3 regions of the Enterococcus sp. DIV0840 genome follow, and region 1 is predicted to be linked to each of the others. Evidence: riboswitches for the same ligand, from Rfam matches in the RefSeq annotation. Region 1 holds a riboswitch; each other region holds the start of a gene.

Region 1 (7,947 bases):
AAAAATCAGGAAAACATCTCTTCAGGGAATTGAAATGTTCATGACGGATGATGAGAAAAAAACAATTGAAGATAACTATAAACTAACAACTGAAAAAATCGATGGAAAAGAAGTTGAGGTCTATAAATTAAATCTTCAAGACAACATGACAGAAGCCAAACTGGCAGACATTTTTAATCTGCCAATGATGATGCTGGCAACTTCTCAATCAAAAGATTCATCAAGTGGTGGTGAAGCCAAAGCAATCATCGAGGATTATAAAGCAGTTGGAGAAAATGCTGCTAAAGCCAAACAACTTGGTGAAGAAGCAACAACATTAGGCGAGCAAGCCAAAGAAGCAGGTGCGGTTGCTGCTTCAGCAACAGATGCTGCAACGGCAATGGAAAAAGGTCAAGAAGCACAAGAGTTAGCTGCCCAAGCTCAAGCAAAAGGTGCAGAAGCGAAAGCTTTAGCTGATTCGATCAAAACAACGACAGACGCCATGCCAGCGAAAGTCGAAGCAGCCCGTAAAGCAACTAAAAAAAGCTTAGGCGATTTAGGTGCGGATTCAATGAAAACAGTCGGGATTCAATTCACACTGGCTGAATACAAAGCACTAGATATGAATACACAACAAATCCAAACAGATTATATGGTTAAAACAGGAACAAAAATGGTTCTTCTAACACTTGTTTCAGCTGTAGCTGCAATCATTGTTGGGTTGATTGCCTCACTTGTGGCGGCATCTGTTGGACGAAACTTGCGTGTCGGTCAATATGAGCGAACATTGCAATTTTCAAACACCGAAATGGAGAAATTCTCTCCAGCTTCATTGATCACTCGTAATACTAACGATATCCAACAAATGCAAATGGGGATCGTTATGATTATGCGTATCGTGTTATATGCACCGATCTTAGGTATTGGCGGAATCTATAATGTCTATCAAACAGGAACAGGCATGGGTTGGATCGTCGGTGTAGCAGTAGCTGCAGTTTTAGTTTTAGTAGGAAGTCTACTATTAACAACGATGCCTAAGTTTAAAGCACTACAAAACTTAGTTGATAGAGTAAACTTGGTTTCTCGTGAAATCATTACTGGTTTACCGGTTATCCGTGCATTTTCTCGTGAAAAATTCGAAGAAAAACGTTTTGATGTTGCCAACACTGATTTAATGAAAACTCAATTATTCGTTAACCGTGCAATGTCTATTATGATGCCTGTCATGATGTTATTGATGAATAGTATTTCTGTTCTGATCGTTTGGGTCGGCGGACATAATATGAACAACGGTCAACTCCAAGTTGGGGATATGATGGCATTTATCACGTATACAATGCAAATCGTTATGGCCTTTATGATGTTATCAATGGTTTCGATTATTTTACCTCGTGCCAACGTGGCTGCTGGTCGTGTGGAAGAAGTTCTTGAAACAGAACCAACAATCAAAGATCCAGAACATCCAAAAGATGATCATGAATTTAAAGGTGAAGTAAAATTTGAAGCAGTAGAATTCCGTTATGGTGATGCTGACGAAGATGTGTTACATCATATCAACTTTACGGCCAAACCAGGTCAAACAACTGCTTTGATCGGTTCCACTGGTTCAGGAAAATCTACGATCGTTAACTTGATTCCGCGCTTGTTTGATGTAACGGGTGGACGAATCACGATCGATGGGATCGATATTCGTGAAATGAGCTTGCATAAATTACATGAAATCATTGGATTTGTGCCGCAAAAAGGCATCCTATTCTCAGGGGATATCGCCTCAAATATTAAATTTGGGGATGCCAACATCTCAGATGAACAAATGAGAAAAGCAGCCGAAATTGCACAAGCAGAAGAATTCATCGATTCAAATGAAAAAGGGTATGACCGAGAAATTTCTCAAGGTGGAACCAATGTTTCTGGCGGACAAAAACAACGTCTATCCATTGCGCGTGCCTTAGCGAAAAATCCTAAAATCTTGATCTTTGATGATTCATTCTCAGCGCTTGATAATAAAACGGACGTAGCGTTACGTAAAGCATTGTCTGAAAATATCAAAGGCGCAACACAAATCATCGTTGCACAAAAAATCTCTACGATTCTTCATGCGGATAATATTATCGTATTAAACGAAGGTCGTGTAGTCGATCATGGAACACATGATGAATTAATGAAATCATCAACTGTCTATCAAGAAATTGCCCAATCACAATTGAGCAATGCTGAATTAGGCATAGAAGAAGCTGAGTAGGGAGGAGCGAATATAATGGCAGAACAAACACAAAATCGCCCTCGTGGCGGACGCGGACCTGGAAATGGCGCTCCAGTGGAAAAAGCCAAAGATTTTAAAGGAACACTAAAAAAATTAATCTCCTATATTGGTGCTTATAAAATACCTGTTTTCTTTGTAATGATCTTTGCAATTGCCTCAACCGTATTTAATATTTGGGGTCCAAAAATCTTATCACAAGCGATCACAGAATTATTTAATGGTTTGATTAAAAAATATCAAGGAACCGGTGGAATCGATTTTAATAAAATTGGTGGAATCTTACTCTTCATGTTAGGACTCTACTTAGTGGCTTCAGCCTTCGGGATTATTCAAGGTTGGATCATGTCAACGATTTCGCAAAAAATCACATATCGCATGCGTAAAGAAATTTCAGAAAAAATCAATCGCATGCCGATGAACTATTTTGAAAGCCGTACGACGGGTGAAGTATTATCTCGTATCACAAATGACGTGGATACTTTAGGTCAATCACTAAATCAATCGATCACACAGTTTATTACATCAGTATTCACCATCATTGGGGTTATCGTAATGATGCTATCGATTTCTGTGCAAATGACAGGGATTGCGATTTTGATCGTACCAATTTCAATGATCTTAATTTTGATTGTGGTAAAAAACTCTCAAAAATATTTCAAAACACAACAAGAATATCTTGGTGTGATCAATGGTAAAGTTGAAGAAACAATCGGCGGTTACAATATCGTACGTCTTTTCAATGATGAAGAAAATTCTCTTACAGAATTTAAAAAGCAAAATGATGTATTATTCAAATCAGCTTGGAAATCACAATTTCTTTCTGGTTTGATGCAACCGATCATGAACTTTGTTGGAAATCTAGGGTATGTTGCAGTAGCGATCTTTGGTGGGATATTAGCTTACAATGGTACGATTACCGTTGGGGATATTCAAGCATTCATCCAATACGTTCGAAACTTAACACAACCAATTGCTCAATTGGCACAAGTATCTAACTTACTTCAATCAATGGCAGCAGCAGCTGAACGTGTTTTCGAATTCCTTGAAGAAGATGAAGAAGCACAAACAGTACCAAATCCAGTTAAAATCGATAAAGCCAAAGGTATGGTCGACTTTGAACATGTTCGTTTTGGTTATACACCAGACAAAATCATTATCAATGATTTCAGTTCACATGTTGATCCAGGCCAAACAGTGGCAATCGTTGGACCGACTGGAGCTGGTAAAACAACCATGGTTAAACTATTGATGCGTTTTTACGATGTAACATCTGGTGCGATTAAAATCGATGGTTATAATATCAAAGACTTTAACCGCGCAGATTTACGTAAAAATATCGGGATGGTTTTACAAGATACTTGGTTATTTAAAGGAACTATCATGGAAAACCTTCGTTATGGTCGTTTAGATGCAACGGATGAAGAAGTCTACGAAGCGGCTAAAGCCGCACACGTTCACCACTTTATTCAAACATTACCTGGCGGCTACAACATGGAATTAAATGAAGAATCATCAAATATTTCTCAAGGTCAAAAACAATTACTAACAATTGCTCGTGCGATTTTAGCCGATAAGCCGATTTTGATTCTCGATGAAGCAACGTCATCTGTTGATACAAGAACGGAAGGCTTGATTCAAGGCGCCATGAACAACTTAATGGCTGGACGTACATCCTTTGTTATTGCGCACCGTCTATCAACAATCAAAGATGCAGATAAAATTCTTTATATGCAAGATGGCGATATCAAAGAACAAGGAACACATGAAGAACTGCTAGCTGAAGGTGGTTACTATGCTTCACTTTACAACTCGCAGTTTGAAGAGTTAGATGAATAAAATGGCTCTAAAAGAGGCACTTATCAAAAAAATGATGAGTGCTTCTTTTTTTTATTCAAAAAATAATAGCCAAAATTTGTTTTATTTAAATTAAGAAAACATAAAGACGTTTAAAATAACTTGAAAAAAAATCTTTCCAGCGTTATTCTTTAGAAAATAAATAGATAAATAACCTTGTTAGGTGAGGCTCCTATACAAACATAGGCTATTGCGCAGAAACGTCGAAAGACGCCAATGTGTAAAACAGGAATTGTCGAATTAAGGCTTTTCATAAAATAGCTAAGAAATTTTCTTTACGTTGTATAGTGCTAAAACTCAGACGATGAGATTGATTGAAAGTCAAACGTCGTAGGAAAGAATGTTTGACTTTTTTCTTTTGGTAAATAGAGAACGTATTTGCTGATTGTTTACCGTCTTAGTACCTGCTTGTGTTTTTAGGAGTGACGATTGGCGAAAAAAACGCTGGATCATTCACTTCTTCTGCAAGAAGCATGAACTTAGGCGTTTTTTTATTGGCATTTTTAATGAAATTTCATGCGTACTGATTTTGAGCTAACAATTTTATCTAATATAAGAAATGAAGGGATTTTATACATGTATACGTTTAAAGAAAAAAAGTTCATTCCAGCTATTTTAAGTGTCCTATTATTTTCAGTGTTAACTTTTTTTGTTGTTCAGAATGCTTCATGGTTTCATCAGTTAGATTCGGCGATTTACCAAATTAGTTGGAAACCAAACGCTATGATCACGAGTATTGTAAATCTATTTGCTAAAACTGCAACCATTGTGCCGATTTTTATTGTGAGTCTGATTGTCTCATTTATCCTTTGGCGAAAAAAACAAAAATTACTAGCTTTTTGGATGAGTAGCAATGTTTTGGTGGTCAGTGCTATAGGGTTTCTACTTAAGAATCTTGTTGCAAGAATGAGACCTAATGTAGGACAGTTAGCAGAAAGAACATCATACAGTTTTCCCAGTGGACATTCACTATTAGCTATGTGTTTGGTGTGTTCAATTATCATAGCGGCACAAACGATTTATCCAGAACGATCAAAGAATTACAGACATTTGAAAAACGTGTTGATTATCTATGTATGTCTGATTGGATTGAGTCGGATCTATTTAAGGGTTCATTATCCAAGTGATGTGCTGGCAGGATTTCTTTTAAGTTATGCTTGGGTGAATCTTTCGTATGTTTGCCTTCAAAAGCTGTTCTTGAATAGAACATTTTCAACGCCAGATGCTAAAAAAAGATTTATACAAAGAACAATATTAAGTGGGTTGACATTACTTTTATTAGTTGTTGCCGGTGCCTCTGTGTATGGAGCGACAGTCTTTAAAAATGTTCAAAAAACAGCGAATAAAATGTATCAACCATTAGACCGAGAAGCAAAACCTGTGGAGCTTAAAAATAGTGAGCCGGTTAGTTTTTTACTATTAGGAATCGCAAATGATTCAAAACGTAAAACAGATTTTAGAGCCAATACGATCATGGTCGTAACGGTCAATAATCAATTGAAAAAGACGACGATTACGAGTATTCCTAGGGATGCTTATGTAGAGATCGTTGGAGAAGATGGTTTACATGACAAGATCAACCATGCTCATTCGTTCGGCGGTGATAAAATGATGATTGATACAGTTGAACATTATTTAGATATCCCAATCAATCATTATTTTGTCATTGATATGGATGGTTTAGCGGCATTGAGTGATGCAGTTGGTGGAGTGACAGTTAATAATGATTTTGCGTTTGATGCTGAAGGAATTCATTATCCAAAAGGAGAACAACATTTAGGCGGTTGGGAAACATTGCAATATGCGCGAATGCGTCATGAAGACCCTCAAAATGATTATGGCAGACAAAAGAGAGAACGCGAAGTGACTATTCAGTTGGGCAAAGAATTAATGTCTATGAAGAATGCGTTTCGTTACCAAGAGTTGCTGGATGTAATTGGGGATAATGGAAAAACAGATATGACGTTAGATCAGATGATGCAATTAATGAAAAATTACCAAAAAGCGCTAATTGATATTGAAACAAGCCAGTTGCAAGGGGAAGGATTTACAGGTGATGGTTATACTGGTGAGGAAGGTATTTCTTATGAACGTATTCCCGAAGCAGAAAGGGAAAAAGCCATAGCTGCAATAAAGAAACAATTGAATTTAGAGTAGTACGTTTTAAAGAATCAATCATTCGCTGGTCCAACATCAATTGTCAAAAGAGCTTTTCTTTTGGTATAATTTGATGCATAGAAGTGGAGGAATGTAAGTATGATAAAAGTAGCAATTGTCGGGTATGGGAACCTTGGACGCGGTGTTGAGCGTTCAATAAAGCAAAATAAAGATATGGAATTAGTAGGTGTTTTTACAAGAAGAGCCCCTGAGACAGTTCAGACAGAAGGCGCGAATGCCTTCACGATGGATCAGCTTAAACATAAAAAAATGAGATCGATGTTTGTATTTTATGTGGAGGATCAGCAACTGATTTACCAACACAAACGCCAGAATGGACGCATTTATTTAATACCATCGATAGCTTTGACACTCATGCTAAAATTCCAGAGCATTTTGCTAAAGTGGACCAGGTGGCAAAAGAAAATCAAACAACCTCAATTATTTCAACGGGATGGGATCCAGGTTTGTTTAGTTTAAATCGATTATATGCACAAAGTATTTTACCAGTTGGAGAGACAAATACCTTTTGGGGGAAAGGCGTCAGTCAGGGACATTCAGATGCCTTAAGACGAATCGATGGCGTGACAGATGCAGTACAATACACGATTCCAAACAGCGAAGTGATCGAAAAACTTGAAGCAGGCGAACAGTTGAATTTGAGTACGCGAGATAAACATTTTAGAGAATGCTTTGTTGTGCTTGAAGAGGATGCAAACGCAGAAAATATTCAGGAAGAAATTGTTTCAATGCCCAATTATTTTGCCGATTATGATACAGAAGTTCATTTTATTTCTCAAGCTGAACTTGATCAAAATCACAAAAAGATGCCTCATGGCGGGACAGTTCTTCATATTGGAACAACACATGAAAATACAAAACAAGTGATTGAATATAATTTACAACTAGAAAGTAATCCGGAATTTACGGCAAGTGTTTTAGTTGCGTATGCGAGAGCTTGTGTTCGTTTGGCTAAGGAAAAACAATTTGGCGCATATACTGTTTTGGATATTCCACCTAAATATTTGTCTGATCGGACAGATGAGGAATTGAGAAAAGAGTTATTGTAAAACTTAATAAGCTCAAGAGAGAATGCTGCGATCAGCATTCTCTCTTTTTGCTAGAATTAAGAAAAATGGTGAAAAGGGAGATAGATGAAAAAAAGACCTGAAATCAGGTCTTAATCAGTCTTATGCTTGATCTCTTCTAGAAATAAGCGGGAAAAATTTTAGACAATAAATGGCGCATAATCCAACAATCACATAGATGATTTTAGCGAAAATAGTTGTTGAACCGCCAGCGATCGTCGCAACTAAATCAAATTCAAATAGTCCGACAAGTAGCCAGTTTAAACCACCGACGATCAACAATGCTAACGCAACTGAATCTAAAGCTTTCATATGTGTTACCTCCTTTATTTAGAATAAATTAATAATAAAACAGTTTTTTTGAAAGTGCAAAAATTATGAATTAATTTATCTGAATAAAATGACAAAATAGTTAGTTTATATGGAAATAAGCGGATAATAATTAATAGTTTCAAAATAGCTAGAACAAATATATTTTAGATTCCAAAAAAAATTTCCAAATCCTTTATTCTTTGATTAATGAGAATTAGGAATTTAGATATTTTATTCTTTAACCATTCTTCTTAGCTATTGTTTCCGCTAAAACTGTATAAACTCGTTCCAAAT
Region 2 (7,947 bases), 720 kb from region 1:
ACCATCGAGATGCCTTTTTTCAAGCTTGCTCCTTGTTCATCATCGACTTCTATTGCCATCGCACGTTCTAAATTATCGATCGAAGGTAATAATTTTTTCCCTAAATCCTGTGAACGATAACGAACGAGCAATTCACGCTCATTTTTAAAACGATTGCTCATATTGGCAATTTCAGCTCGTGCTCTTAAAAACTTATCTTCCATTTCTGATAATTCAGCTTTGGCATTATCAAGTTCTGTCATTTCTGCTTCTACCTCAGATACACCTGAATCGTCGATAGCGTCCATGCGTTCTTCTTGTAATTCTTCATTTGTTTCTTCTTTATTACTCACTCTGGCAACTTCCCTTCTCATTTCCGTAGAATTATTAGAATTCTATATTTTCAACTTTTCACTTATTCATCAAGGAACCGATAATAAGCACCAAGTTTTGAAGCTAATTCATGGCGGAAAACATCCACTAATCCAAACATTTTTGAATATGGCATGCTTGTCGGTCCTAATAAAGCAATCGTTCCTTTACCGTGACCTGTCACTTCATATGTTGCAGTAATCATGCTCATATTGTCAAGTAAATCGTTCCCTATTTCCGAACCGATCCGAATCGCTATTTGCGTATCAGCCTTTTCATCTGCCGTCAACAAGTGCGTGATCGCATCTGTATTTTGTATAAAGGAATAAACTGATTTTAGTTGTGTGATGTCCTTTTGTACACCAAAGTCTAAAAGATTCATCCGACCACTGACAAAAACTTTTTCTTCAAAAGCATGTCCTAACATTGCGTCAAATAGATTCATCATACCATCCGGTGTTTGGAAATAGCGATGTAAAATCATCGGAATTTCAGTACGTAAACGATGATAAACGGTCAATAGCGGCTGACCCACCAATTTATCATTGATGATTTGGGTCATCTTCTCCAAGTCTTGACTTGAAACAGATGCTGGGATCGCAAATACTTGGCTTTCCACATTACCTTTATCCGTCACGATGATTGCTATGATCTGGCGTTCGTTTAATGGAACAATTCGAAAACCAGTCAGTCTTCGTTCCTTCACTTCAGGACCTAACGAAAAAGCAGTATAACTTGTTAAATCAGAAAGGATTTCAGCTGATTGTTCAATAATGTCATTGATTTCATGAAACTCTTTCCCAAATGAATGGCGAATCGTTTCTAATTCATCATGTTCGATTTCAGTAGGACTCAATAAATGATCCACATAGTAGCGATAACCATCCATTGAAGGAATTCTACCGGAAGACGAATGTGTCTTTAGTAATAATCCGTGCTCTTCTAAAGCTTTCATATCATTACGAATCGTTGCCGAACTTGACTTAATTCCTTCTTCCATTAGTTTCTTTGATCCTACAGGGCTTCCTGTATTTGTGTATTCTTGGATGATAAGTCGCAAAATATTCTTTTGTCTTTCTGTTATCATAATTACCACCCTTCATTAGCACTCATGTTGTTCAAGTGCTAATACAATTATTAATATAGCAAGTTCTTGCAAAATTGTCAAGAGAAAAACATACTTTTTTAGCACTCTTTGTCGTCGAGTGCTAAAAAAATAAAAAAGAACGAAACAAAAGTCTTTTCGACTATCGTTTCGTTCCTAAAACTTATAAATAAGCTGTCAACTTTTATCTCTATTCTTTATCAATCAAAAATGCTTCAAATACATCATTCCCTAGAAAAAGTCCTTGCTCTGTAAGTTGGATATGGCTTTCATTTTCCAATAATAACCCTTTATGAACTAATTCTGGAATCGTCTCTTTGTATACTTGGTCTAAAGATAAACCAAATTTGTCTTTGAAACGCACCTTGGAAACGCCACTCATTTTTCGTAAACCTAAGAAAAGTTCTTCTTCCATTTGATTGTTTAGTGTCAAAATTTCCGTTTCAACAGTAGGCAGCTGATTTTCTCTTAGTGGTTTTAAATAGTGCTGAATTGGACCATGATTGCGGTAACGCGTATGTCCTAGATAGCCACTAGCTCCTGCCCCAAAACCATAATAGTGATCATTATTCCAATAAACCAAATTATGCTGGCTTTCTTGCCCTTTTAACGCAAAGTTACTAACCTCATATTGATGACGTCCCGCTTTTTCCATTGCGATGATCGTTTCTTCGAACATTAGTGCTTCAACTTCTTGATCAGGTAACTGCAGGCGACCTTGTCGTACCCAGTTCATAAACATCGTTTTATTTTCTAAAATCAGTGAATACAGCGAATAGTGTGGTAAATCAAGTTCTATTGCTCGTTTTAGCGTATCTCTGAAGCCTTCTAAGGTTTGACCCGGTAAAGCGTAGATCAAATCGATGCTCACATTAAAAAAATCTTCTTTTTCTAAAAACTTCATCGTATCATAGACATCTTCTGCTGTATGTTTGCGTCCAATTTTTTTTAACAACTGATTATCAAAGGTCTGAACTCCCATCGATAAGCGATTTACACCATATTCTTTCATGACCTGTAACTTCTCTTGCGTTAAATCTCCAGGATTTGCTTCTACAGTAAATTCATTCTTATCGTCAAACGGCAATAATTCTCGCACACCTTTCAACAAAACAGCTAATTGTTCCGCTGAAAGTGAAGTAGGTGTTCCGCCACCAATGTAAATTGTTTCAGTATTACGACTTGGGTATTGTTCTTTTGTTAAACGGATTTCTGTCAAAAGACTTTGGATATACTCGTCTACTGGCTGACCTTCTAAAAAAACTTTATTGAAGTCACAGTAGTAACATATATGTTCGCAAAATGGGATATGTATGTATGCTGAAATACCATTTGTATCTTTTTTCAATTTTTTATTCCTCCAATTTAGAAGTCTTCTACTTTTTATGTAACTATAATAGAAGACGCATCTTATCTTACCATATTCACTCCTAAAATGTTCTAATTTGATTCAATAAATTCTTCAGGTTGACGACAAAAAATGACACCTCGGCTCTTGCATAGAATCCAAAGTGTCATAAAAATTTCCGTCTAGAGTAACTCTTGATATTTTCTCATATATATTTTTTTTATCACCGTTACTAAAAATAAATACGCAATGATTGTTGGAATCAAATAGAAAAAGTAATTTCCTGGTAATGGTGCAAATCCGATACTTGCTCCTAGGTTGGTAAATGGTAAAATCGTTCCAATTAAAATCCCGATCGATGTAACTAGCGTAAGTATTCCAGATGCCCTACTTTGAAGAAATGGTATCTTCGGTGTTCTCAAGATGTGAAGCACCAACATTTGTGACCATAATGATTCAATAAACCAACCTGCATGGAAAATCGCAATAAACACTAGTTGTTTATCAGCTGTTAACGAGAAGAAACTTCCGCCCAAAATTGCTGGACAAATAATAAAATACATAAATAGATAGGTCACAATATCAAAAATTGAACTTGTCGGTCCAAACCATTTCATAAATGAACCAATCGATTTTGCTTCCCATTTCTTAGGTTTCTCTACATACTCTGCATCAACATTATCCCATGGAACAGACATACACGATGTATCATAAATCAAGTTCAAGAAAAGTGATTGAATCGGTGCAACTGGCAAGAAAGGTAAGAAGATACTTGCTGGAATAACAGAAAATACATTACCAAAATTTGAACTTGCCGTCATTTTGATATATTTCATTGTATTACTAAACACTTTGCGTCCAGATATGATTCCTTGTTCTAGAACCATAAGATCTTTTTGTAGTAAAATGACATCTGCTGATTCTTTTGCAATATCAACTGCCGTGTCTACAGAAATTCCTACATCAGATACTTTCATTGCTCCAGCATCATTGATCCCGTCTCCCATAAACCCAACTGTTTTTTCGTTCTTTTTCAAAGCTTTAACGATTTTCGTTTTTTGGTCTGGTGTCACTTTCGTGAAGATATTGTATTCGTTGACTGTACGTTCTAACTCAACATCAGATAATTTAGCTATCGTTGAACCATCGATCATTTTTTCGGTTCCAAGACCAACTTCTCTACAAACAGATCGTGTAACTAACTGATTATCACCCGTTAAAATTTTCACCGAAACGCCATTGTTCTTTAACGCATTGATTGCTGCAGCAGCTGTTTCTTTTGGAGGATCTAAAAATGCTAGATAGCCTTGTAAAACTAATTCTTTCTCATCTTCAACAGAATAATCGTCTAATTGATTGTTGACTTTTTTATCAGCGATCGCTAATACTCGTAAGCCATCTTCGTTTAATTCTTTCACTGTTTTTAAAACTTGTTTTTTAACTTCAGGAGTGAGTGGAATAATGTTTCCATGCTGATTGATATAAGAACAAGCTTGCAGCATTTCTTCAACTGCTCCTTTAGTGATCAAGGAACTTTGATTAGATCTTCTATTTTTGACCACTACACTCATTCTTCTACGATTAAAATCAAAAGGAATTTCGTCGATTTTAAAGTAATCTTCTTCGTCAATGGATAATTCTTTTGATGTCGCTTCAATAATTGCTTTATCGATCAGATTTCGTAGACCCGTTTGAAAATAACTATTTAAAAAAGCAGAATGTAAGACTTCTTGATCTTCTTGACATGAAGTGTTGTAGTGATATTCTAAAATGACTTTATCTTGTGTTAGTGTTCCTGTCTTATCTGTACATAAAATATCCATCGCACCAAAATTTTGAATGGCATTGACATTTTTCATGATCGTGCCTTCTTTTGCCATATCTCTAGAGCCTTTAACTAAATTAGTTGTAACGATCATCGGCAACATTTCCGGTGTAAGTCCTACAGCTGTCGCAATTGCAAACATCAACGCTTCACTCCAGTTGCCTTTCGTGATCCCATTGATCAAAAACACAGCTGGCGTGATAACCATCATAAAACGAATCAACAGCCAAGTTGTTTTATTGACCCCTAATTCAAAACTTGTTTTTTTCTCGTCATCTGCTACATCTTGTGCAATTTTTCCAAATAATGTATGATCGCCAACTCGAACAGCTACACCAACTCCACTACCGCTGACTACATTACTACCTAAAAATAATAGATTTTCAAAATCCGTTTGGTTGTTATTTGTAGAAACAAAATTTTTAACTTTTTTTTCAACTGGAAAGCTTTCTCCAGTCATGGCTGATTGTGAAACAAATAAGTCCTTAGCATGAATCAAACGTAAATCTGCTGGAATCATGTCGCCAGCCGAAAGTTTAACTAAATCGCCACAAACAACTTCATCCATCGGAATTTCCATTTCTTTATTTTCTCTCGTGACTGTTGCAGTGATTTGGATCATATTTTGTAATTTACTAACCGCATTGCTTGATTTTACTGATTGAACCAGTGTCATCGTGCCACTTAATAAAACCATGACCAGCATAATCAAAACACCAGCAAGATCTTTTTCACTTGGATCAGCGTAGACATATTCGGTGAAAAATGAGATAGTTGCAAGTATCATTAAAACAACAGTGAATGGCGTAACATAAGATTTTATCACAGTATAAATAAATGATTTCTTTTTATCATCCGTGATTTTGTTTACACCAAATTTTTCTTTTGAGCGTTGAACTTCTCTAGCTTTTAATCCATCCCAGGAAGACGAAAAACTCTCTAATACTTTATCGATAGATAAATTAGCTAATTTTTGGTACGCTTTATCATGGATCATGTTCTTCATTTCTTTTTGCATCTGGATTATCCTCTTTTCTTTTAGTTGATTCGCTTTCTATCGAACTATCTTCCGACACGGGAACCACATCCTTTCCACACAAAAAGAGCGCACTGAAAACTCAGCCCGCTTTTCCGTGAGTCTTCGTAATCGTTGAGTTTTGGCACTATACAACGTAAAAAGCCTAAGCTTTTAGCTACCTTAAGAAAAGCCTTAATTCGACAGTTCCTGTTCTACCCATTGGCGTCTCTCGACATTTTTGGGCAGTAGCCTGTGTTTGTATAAGAGCCTCACCTAACAAGAAGAATTACACTACTATTCTAATGAGTTACGGCCTTTTTTTATAGACTTAAAAACTTATACCGCTATAACTTTTTTCGAATGTTGTTTTATACATCCACTTAAAATCAAAATACTTTTTATTAGTTATCAACGAATCATTCGTAAAAATGAATACAGCTATGAATAAAAAAAGATAGTTAGATCGATCATTTTTATTTATGATAGTTTTATAGACGAACTTCCCAACTTCGTTTATGCAGAATCCATACTCCTTTTTACAAAGTTAACTCTGATAAATCCCACTTCGTCTTTCCTGCGAAGTGGGATTTGTTTTCTCCAGAATTCCTTATGCACTCTGTACAAAAAAAGAATAGTGCTATAAATAAAATGATATGGTTTAAATCCATCATTAAGCATACAATAAGCAAGTAAATAATTTATTTACAGTGCGTAATTTAAAGTTCATCATTTATTATCAGAAGGCAATTTACTGATAAAAGCCTCTTCAATTGGTTTGCTATCACCAATTGAAGGGGCTCTTTTCCTACTTACTTTAAATTTATTCCTTCTTATAAAATAGAGTGTAATTATTTCCAGTTAATAATATGTACTATTAATTTTTTATATATTTTTGAAAAAAAAGAACTATTTTATCTAAAATTATTTTATCTTGGTTGTAAATAGAATTTTATTTTTCTCAAGTGAAGGAGATGTGAAGATGAAACTAAAGCACTTAGACTATTTTTTAGCGTTATGTAAAAACAAAAGCTTCACTAAGACATCGGAGGAATTAGGGATTTCTCAACCCTGTTTGAGCACTCATATTCGCGAATTAGAACTGGAACTACATGCTCAATTGATAACAAGGGATTATGGTAATAATAAGTTAACACCTGAAGGACATGTTTTAAAGACAAGAGGAGAAAAAATTTTTCAAGAATTTGAAATGGCTGTTAATCAAATCAACTTGCTCGTTCATACTGGTGAAACTGCAACAATCAAAATCGGTACTAATTTACCCGATATTGATTATTTAATTGCTAAATTATTAACAGAATTCCATAAATACTATCCTTCTGTTTCACTTGAATACAGTTATTACGAAAACTTAGAAGAGGTGTTAGAACATAATGACATTGACATCGCTATTGGTATTTTATCAGAAACAAATTCTAAAATAACAAGTGAGTTGATCTTCTCTGAATCATATGTTGTCTTCACTAGTACTAAAAATAAATTTGCCAATTTGAATGAATTATCGGCAGAAGATTTGCTGCAAATACCTCTAATCAATTATTCGAATAAAATTTACGAAAAAAAAATAATCCATTCTTGGATTGAATCAAATCATCCTGAACTTAAGGATAATCGCTATTATGAACTTCCTTCTACAATCTCAATATTAAATCTAGTCGATCAAGACTTTGGTGTGGCATTTCTACCCTATTCGTTGGTAGATTCAATTCCTCATCACTTAAATGTTGTGTCTGTCGAGATGATTGAGGGTCCATTTAGAAATATTTCTATTGGCTATTCTTCAAGCTCTCCGCTCTCAAAAACACATGAATATCTAATTGAACAGCTTCAATATATTTTTTAATTTTATTTGAAAGGAGTATATGATTATGGAACTAACCCATTTAAATTACTTTTTAACACTATGTGAGCAAAAACAATTCACTAGAGCGAGTACCAAACTTGCTATTTCACAGGCTGCACTAAGTAAGCAAATAAAAAACCTTGAAGACGAAATTGGAACAGCCTTATTTTTTAGAAATGGTGGAGACTGTCAACTAACTCCAGCTGGGAAAATATTGGAAACTCATTGTTGGCGGATCAAACAAGAAATGTTTTATATTTGTGAAGAGATCAATGACCTTTCTACCACAAAAGAACCTAATATGACAACGATCAAAGTTTCTCTTTTTTTAAATGACCTAGAATTTAAATTAAACGATACTCTTTCTGCTTTGTTTCATGAATATAAACATTTAAGAATAAATACGATTATTTCAGACAACATTTTCAAATCACTTGAA
Region 3 (7,947 bases), 540 kb from region 1:
ATCAAGTTCCAAAACCTCAGTTCAAAACTGTAAATGAAGGAAGCAAGGTTATTACAGGTTCAATTGCGTTAACGAATGTTCCAGTAGGAACTAAATTATTTATGCAAGTTCAATTTTCTGATGGTTCTGTTAGAAAAGTAGCGATTGAAAATGATGGCACTTTTTTGATTCCTATAGCTGATAAAAACTTAAAAGAAGGCAATCCACTAAGATTAGTAACCATTGCTGAACATGCTCAATCGTTGAGAGGAAAAGAAAGTGACAGTGTGGTTTTCGCAGTGGGTAAGATCCCGTCTTTAGAAGGTTATGTTGTTCCTACACCAGTTGTAGCACCAATTTTTGTTGGCGATACAATGATCAAAGGATCGGTTAAAATCACGAATCCTCCAGAAGGAACTCAATTTAAAGTTAGAGTGAGGTTCCCAGGAAATGTTTATGAAGAAGCAGCAGTTAATGCAGATGGCACATTTTCACTAGATATTTCTGGTCGTCAATTAGCAGCAGGTACGTCGATTACCTTTAATACAGCGGCAACACTTGGTACTGAAACAGCCGCAAGCGGTAGAATCATTGTTTCTGTCGGTGCCAAATAAATATAAGTATTACCAAAAAAGAAAGGGTGTATAAAATGAAGAGTTCAACGTTATTTATTACTAGTTCCAAAGTTTTATTATTATCGGTTGTTTTTGGTACATTATTTTTAGGGCAATCTGCTTCAGCTGCTGATATTAATAAGGCGACTGATTTGGATGTCACTTTTACACCAGGCTCTTTAACATTAGAAGCTGTTTCTACGATCAGCTATGCGTCACAAACGATTTCAGTGAATGATGCTTCATACATTCCAACCAATCCTAGCGCGATCAATGTTGTTGTTTCAGATGCAAGAGGAACGAATGCCAGCTTGAATTTTAAAAACACACAAGCGGGAACAAATAGTGATGCAGAGGCACCAACACCTGTTAATACAGTCAAATTAACGAGCGGAGCTGCAACTGCGACACCATTTGCAACGGCCGCAGCAGGAGCCGGTGCTGGAACATGGACATTCACTTGGCCAGATGCTGAAAACACGGGCGTGACACTTGATGTGCCAGCTGCAATGGCAACGTTGGGTAAACATACCTCTACGATCGACTGGACCTTGGCAGATGCACCATAGAATCAAAGTGTGATCTAAAAGAGTGGGATGAGCATCATTTTATTCCACTCTTTTTTTCTGATTAAATTAAAGGAGTGATTTAGATGAGCGGTTGTTCTAGGTCAAAAATGATTCATATATTATTTTCTATCGGACTTATTTTTTTAGTTAGTTTATTGAATACAAAAGCTGTTTTGGCGCAAGAAAAAAGTAAAGAAACAAATAGTTTTTATGTACAAGCAGTTATCCCGCAGAATCAAGTCGATATCAATAAATCCTATTTTGATTTAAAAATGCTGCCGGAAGAGGAGCAAGAATTACAAGTTAAATTAGTGAATCCAGAAGACGCACCTATTTCCTTTTCAGTCAATGCGATAAATGCAACGACAACGGAAGAGGGAATGATTGACTATACAGTAAAAGGTATCAAAGACAAAGCATTGGCTTATCCTTTTGAATCTCTGATCAAGGTTCTAGAAACGACTATTTCCTTGCAACCATATGAAACTAAAATTGCTCGTTTTCATTTGAAGATGCCAAAGGAAAGATATGGCGGTGTTATTGTTGGTGGACTGCGTTTTACTAAAAATTCACCTGAAAGTGAAACCAAAAGTAAAGATGTGACCATACAGCAGCGATTTCATTATGTGGTAGGTGTTGTCTTGAATGAGACGGATGCATCGGTTCTACCTGATTATGAAATGGAAGCTGTAAAAGTAGCGAAATCTAAACAAGGGAAAAAAATGTCTGTGATTCATTCGATTCGCAATAAAAATGCAGCAATTTCAAAGAAAATGGATCTAAAGTTTGCGATTCGAAAAAAAGGGGAAGAGACTCCTTTGATCAAGTTGGAAAAAGAAGCGCTTGAAATGGCCCCAGATTCTGTGATGGATTTTCCCGTGCCGATCAAAAGACAATTGCTGCCTGGGAAATATATCAGTAAAACATTGATCAATCAAGAGGGGAAGAAATGGGAATTTGAGAATGAGTTTGAGATTACTAGGGAACAAGCGAAGGTAATCAATGAAGAAAATAAAGAAACGAAGGTTGTAACTAAAGTTCCGATGTGGTTGATTTTAGTGCTTATTTTGTTGGTTTTATTGGTGTTGATTCAGACGTATATTTTGTGGCGAAGGAAAAAAAGAGTTGAATAAATAAAAATCTCCGCTTTCTACATGAGTAGAAAGTGGAGATTTTTTTAAGATTGCTTATTTTAGTTTAAATTTAACTTGTGTATTATCATTAAATTGACCTTGATATTGGAATTGTTTGTAGCTTGTACCCTTACCAAGTTTAGTCAAAATGTGTGAAGTGATTTTTGTTTCACTGGCATTTTTAAGGTCCAAGCCAGCAATGATGCCTTCGATTTTTTCTTCAGCTGCACTGCCTTGTAATTGAACTTTATTAGATTTATCTTGGTATTGTGCTTTGATTGTGCCATTAGTATTTACTTGGTATTGCAACTGAATTTGTTGCCCAGTAGTGTAAGTCACTTGAACTTCTAATTTTTTTAAATCAGATTGTTCAGGGGCAACGGGTGTTTCTGGTGTTTCTGGAACTTCAGGTGTCTCAGGAGCAACAGTTGTTTCAGGCTCTTGCGGTTTTTCTGGATTAACAGGTGTTTCTGAAACATAGTAAGATTGTAAGCCAAATTCTGCTTTTACATACCCTTTAGTAATCAAGATAACTTTAAGATGTAAATCATTTTGGTACGTCATTTTTTGTAACAAACTTACTGATTTGTAATAATTTTTGCTGAAATCTCTTGCAATCACAGCGGCTTCTGATGAAGAATAACCAGCAACTTCCCATGTGCTTGCTTTAACTAGTTCGTTGTAAACAGATGATACAGTTGAACTTGTTAATGATAGACCTGTGTACGCTAAGATATCCGCTTTATTGAATAAAGTGACTGTCTTATTGTAATTTGACTCCACCACTGTTGCTGCATCTGCTGAGTTTGATACCACTGCCAAACTAGTAGAACAGAAACTGATTGCTAATCCTGCAACCATCATACCTTTAAAAAATTTCATAAAAAATACCTCCTCTTTTTTACTACTATTTTATGAATAGTAGATGTCTATATTATTATCTAAAAGAAATATAAAGTAAATATATATGAGTGATTTCTCATAATGTTGGAAATAAATTAGTTCCTTCATTGGGTCTTCGTTTTTGATATAATATGTGAAGAAATAGATTAAAGCGTAAGAAAGGATCTGTAATAATGAAAAAAGCGATAATTAGTAAAACGGTGAATTTATTAGATGGAGGCTGTAATGCTTGCGGAATTATTGAAGATGAAAACTATACATTGATGATAGACGAACAAGTTATTCCTTTAGAAAATTTGACAGTCAATTCTTTGGTCACAGCGATTGCTTTAAAAAATGGATATAAACGAGAATATCAGATGGATGTTATTGATGATTTTACTTTATATAAAAAAGATGATCATCAAGTTACGCTTAAAGAAGAATATGATTTTCTGACTTATTCAACTGAGACTGCAAAAATTGAAACAAGGGATCAAATGATGGATGAGAAAAAATTAGTGGAAACTGTCAATCAGATCTTAGTCACTCTTTTTAAAGTGGAAGAATTAGCATTTAGTTTATAGTCGATTATATAAAAAATGAGGGTGGGACAAAACTAAAAATCAGTTTTGATGTGCGCTCTAAAACTGAATAAGCGGCGAGAAAAAAGCAGCTCTGAGAAAAAAGCTGAAATTCACAAAAATTTGAAGAGCAATTTCCGTGAATTCCCTCTTATTTCTCGGAGCTAAACACTTTTGTCTCGGCCTCATTGTTATGTTATTCTATTTGAAAAATTTCTGACATTCCTATTTTTTCAAATCTTTCTTGTGAATCAGAAGGACTTTCGTCATGATCGTAAACCAATAGCTTGAAATCTTCTGTTTTTGGAATTCGTTCGAATGTTTCACTGTCAGTTAAGAGGATCATTTGTTGGCAAAGCCATTCTAGAACCATCTCAATATCTTGTTCATCTTCCACCCAATCATCAAATAAATGGATAGAGGCAACTTGCTGATTTTCATCCCAATCACGAGAAGTGTATTTCATCTCGTCTAATTGTGTTTTAGTGTAGCCTTTATTCGCATAATAACTTGTTGTTTCCTGCCATAGTTCTACTGTATTAAAGCACAGGTTGATTTCACCTTCTTCATGAATATTGCAGTCTAAAGCAAAGGCGTAAAATGTTTCATCAGAGTGATCTAATAAAAAGTTATCGATGCTATCAGTTAAAAAATTGAAAAAGTACTCTTGTTGTTTTTCTAAAAAGTGTTCCATTCATATCCTCCAAGTGTTCTGTCTTTTAAACATTGAAACAGATAAAAGAAGGAATGTCTATCTAAAGTTTTTTTTTTATGTGGAATAGCAATTTTTTAAGAAAATATAAAGATTTTTTTATTGGAATAGTTTGTTACTATAAGAGGACTTTTATTGTAAGAACAAGTGAAGAGTCGGTTTATTTTAGTAAGATAGTTCTGGGGTTGAACAGTTTAGATAAAATTTAATTTGACTTTGTGATTCGATACGCTTATAGTTTAAAATGAATTAAATACTTGTTAGGTGAGGCTCCTATATAAACACAAGCTGCTGCTCAGAAATGTCGAAAGACAGGTACGGGTAGGACAAATTTCGTCGAATTAAGGCGTTTTTCAAAGTAGCTAAAAGCAATGCTTTTTACGTTATATAGTGCTAAAACTCAACGAAGAGAAGAGTAAGGTAAGTTGTAAATAAATGGCGAGTGTCATACATTTAAACCCCTATAATCTAATCCCTTCGCTGAGTATTCTTGGTGAGGGATTTTTCTTTTAGTCGAGCAAAAATTAGAGCTATCAGGTTTCATGTGCTACACTATGGTTTGCTTTAAGGCTAAACAAACTCATTTAACTTTTATGTTTAGAAAGGAATAAACAATGAAAAAATCTGTAAAAATAGTGACGATTACCTTGTTATCGATTCTCCTTGTAGTCGTGAGTGTAGGCTGCTATGCGGCGGTTTCATTCCAAACGGCAAAGGAAAAGAGCGAATCAAAACTTTCTAATAAAAACCAAAATTTTACTGGTGATGAACAAACAAGTGACAAGGAATTAACGGTCATGGTTGTTGGAAATGACTCCAGAGACGACGATGAGGATCAAGGGCGTTCAGATACGCTTATGGTGGCTCATTATGATGGGAAAACGAAACAGCCTAAATTGATTTCGATCATGCGGGATAGCTACGTAACATTTCCTGATGGCGGCCAAGATAAAATAAATGCAGCATATGCATATGGCGGCGCACAAATGACAAAAGATGTGTTGAAAACGAATTTTGATTTACCAATCAATTATTATGTTGTTATGGATTTTAAAGAATTTAGTGACATTATTGATGAACTTTATCCAAAAGGAGTTACGATCGATGCTGAAAAAGATATTAATTTAGACGGTGTGGATATCCTCAAAGGTAAGCAAACATTGCATGGGAATAGTTTATTGCAGTATGCCCGCTTTAGAATGGATGAAGAAGGCGATTTTGGACGGATCAGACGTCAGCAGCAAGTGATGGATGCTTTAGTAGAGCAGTCTAAAGATTTGATTCCAATTTGGGAATTACCACAAGTTGCAGGAAAAATGGTCGGAAAAATCGATACAAATGTGCCTACGAGTTTATTGATCGATTTAGCAAAAGATTTTCTTACTGGAAAAGTGAAGCCTTTAAAATCACTGTCTGTTCCAGTGGAAGGCACATGGAACTTTAATGATTATACCGAATCTGGAAGTGTGATCGAACTTGATGAACAAAAGAATGCTGAAGCGATTCAGAATTTTATGAAAGATAAGGAATAACGTCATTTATCCGTTTACTCTCTTATATGAGAGTAAACGGATTTTTTAGTGAAAAATGAAAACAAACTAGCGTATTTCTATGCGTTAGGAGCAAGCATATGCTATTCTTTAAGAAAGCGTTTTTTTTATTTAGAAGGAAGGGTTTATTTTGAAAGTTGTGATTATTGGCGCTTCTTTTGCTGGAGTATCAGCTGCTTTGGCTATCAGAAAAAAACATCCCAAAGCTGAAATTCATTTAATCGAGAAGCAACAAACGATTGGTTATTTGCCTGGCGGAATCAATCTGTATTTTAATAAAACGATCGATCCTATCGAAACCGCTCAGTTTATTTCAGAAGAACAATTAATAGATAACGATATCTCTTTGTTGTTAAATGCAAGAGTAGTCAGTATGGATTCAACACAGCATATCATCAAATATGAAAAGCAAGCAACTGAGTTTTTTATGTCATTTGATAAATTGATTTTAGCAACTGGCTCTAGTCAATGGTCCAACAAAATTCTTGGTAGTGATTCGGAAAAGGTTTTAAAATATAAATTTTTGCCCGGAGTTCTAAAAGCTATTGAGCGTTTGGAAAATAGTGATAAAGTAGCAGTGATCGGCGGCGGTCAAATCGGCGGAGAAGCAGCAGATACGTTGTTAAAAAAAGGCAAAGAAGTACACCTCTTTGAACGTATGGATTATTTGTTATTCAAGTATTTCGATGAAGAGATGATTCGTCCAGTGCAAGCTGAAATGGTGTCTCGAGGTGCTGTGTTTCATTTCGATGAAACCGTTGAAAAAGTAACCGATACAGATGAAGGCCTACTGATCGAAACGAAGAAATCCGAATTAGTATGTGATAGTGCTATTTTTGGGATGAATGTCCGTCCAGATCTTGGTTATTTGGATGAACATATCCGGACTCATACGGATCAGACCGTATTTGTGAATGAGTATTTGCAAACATCTCAAGCGGACGTTTTTGCGATTGGTGACTGCATTCAAGTGCCTTATAGCTTGTCTCAGGAATTATTTTATATCCCATTAGTGAATAATGCGGTTAGAACGGGGTTAGTTGTGGCTCAAAATCTTGTAGAAGCAACCACACCATTTGTCGGCTCGATTCGCACGATTGGGACTAAACTTGTCGATTATTATGTAGCCAGTACTGGACTGACAGAAGCAGAAGGATTATTTCATGGGCAGCCGATTGCGGTTTCCCACGTTCAACAGAAGAGTTCCTTATTTTCAGGATGTGAAAAAATTTGTGGAAAAATTATTTTCGAAAAAGATAGTCATAAGATTTTAGGTGCACAATTAGTTTCAAAAGCAGATATCCTAGAGAAAATCAATACACTAGCGCTTGGGATTCAAATGGGTCAAACACTTGAAGAGCTTTACCAAAAAGATTTTTTGTATCATCCTTATTATTCAAACGTGATTGATATCACGAACCAGCTAGGTTTTGAAGGTTTGTGGAGTGAAGCGGATGAAAATTGAAGAATTATTGGATAAAAAAGAAGCGAGAGAGATTGGTATTTTAAAGAAGGTGATTTTGGCAGGTGGTCGTATCGCAGACCAAGAGTTACTTGATTATTTAGGCGTTTCAAAGGCTTCTTTTGAAAGTGATTTAAAGGAATTAGGGTATTACTTGAAGCCTTATGAAAAAGATTGTACGTTATTTTATGATGGACAATGGGTGGCAATTCATATGTCAGACCAGTTTTCGATCAGTAAAGTTTTGGAAGAGTATGTTCGAGGGTCAATCAAGTTTCAGTTGATAGATTACTTATTTCAGTATCGAGAATTTAGCATTGCTCAGCTGACCACTAAATTTATGATCAGTGAGTCGTCTTTGTTTCGGAAAATCAAAGAGCTAAATCTGTTATTAAAAGAGTTTGATCTTAAAATTGGCAACGGTCAATTAAAAGGTGAAGAGCTCCAAATTCGTTATTTTTA

What was found. Region 1 has a riboswitch for magnesium ahead of IGL98_RS07030 (phosphatase PAP2/LCP family protein). Riboswitches for the same ligand answer to the same signal wherever they lie in the genome.
Region 2: it holds a riboswitch for magnesium, as region 1 does, so the genes downstream of both, mgtA (magnesium-translocating P-type ATPase) here and IGL98_RS07030 (phosphatase PAP2/LCP family protein) in region 1, are expected to answer to the same signal.
Region 3: it holds a riboswitch for magnesium, as region 1 does, so the genes downstream of both, IGL98_RS04480 (LCP family protein) here and IGL98_RS07030 (phosphatase PAP2/LCP family protein) in region 1, are expected to answer to the same signal.

The regions. Positions count from the first base shown of each region.
Region 1 covers NZ_CP172876.1:1,480,617-1,488,563, forward strand. Annotated here, with positions in the region: gene IGL98_RS07020 (ATP-binding cassette domain-containing protein) at 1-2,221, shown strand, start outside; gene IGL98_RS07025 (ABC transporter ATP-binding protein) at 2,237-4,078, shown strand; M-box (ykoK) riboswitch at 4,245-4,412, shown strand; gene IGL98_RS07030 (phosphatase PAP2/LCP family protein) at 4,673-6,253, shown strand; partial or broken gene IGL98_RS07035 (diaminopimelate dehydrogenase) at 6,353-7,323, shown strand; gene IGL98_RS07040 (DUF378 domain-containing protein) at 7,444-7,653, opposite strand; gene nrdI (class Ib ribonucleoside-diphosphate reductase assembly flavoprotein NrdI) at 7,892-7,947, opposite strand, start outside.
Region 2 covers NZ_CP172876.1:2,196,447-2,204,393, forward strand. Annotated here, with positions in the region: gene grpE (nucleotide exchange factor GrpE) at 1-353, opposite strand, end outside; gene hrcA (heat-inducible transcriptional repressor HrcA) at 395-1,438, opposite strand; gene hemW (radical SAM family heme chaperone HemW) at 1,647-2,804, opposite strand; partial or broken gene mgtA (magnesium-translocating P-type ATPase) at 2,987-5,659, opposite strand; M-box (ykoK) riboswitch at 5,765-5,935, opposite strand; gene IGL98_RS10475 (LysR family transcriptional regulator) at 6,627-7,508, shown strand; gene IGL98_RS10480 (LysR family transcriptional regulator) at 7,534-7,947, shown strand, end outside.
Region 3 covers NZ_CP172876.1:944,532-952,478, forward strand. Annotated here, with positions in the region: gene IGL98_RS04450 (adhesive domain-containing protein) at 1-593, shown strand, start outside; gene IGL98_RS04455 (WxL domain-containing protein) at 629-1,162, shown strand; gene IGL98_RS04460 (DUF916 and DUF3324 domain-containing protein) at 1,246-2,295, shown strand; gene IGL98_RS04465 (YusW family protein) at 2,350-3,177, opposite strand; gene IGL98_RS04470 (DUF4809 family protein) at 3,372-3,764, shown strand; gene IGL98_RS04475 (DUF4303 domain-containing protein) at 3,958-4,455, opposite strand; M-box (ykoK) riboswitch at 4,723-4,891, shown strand; gene IGL98_RS04480 (LCP family protein) at 5,088-6,005, shown strand; gene IGL98_RS04485 (FAD-dependent oxidoreductase) at 6,163-7,488, shown strand; gene IGL98_RS04490 (helix-turn-helix domain-containing protein) at 7,478-7,947, shown strand, end outside.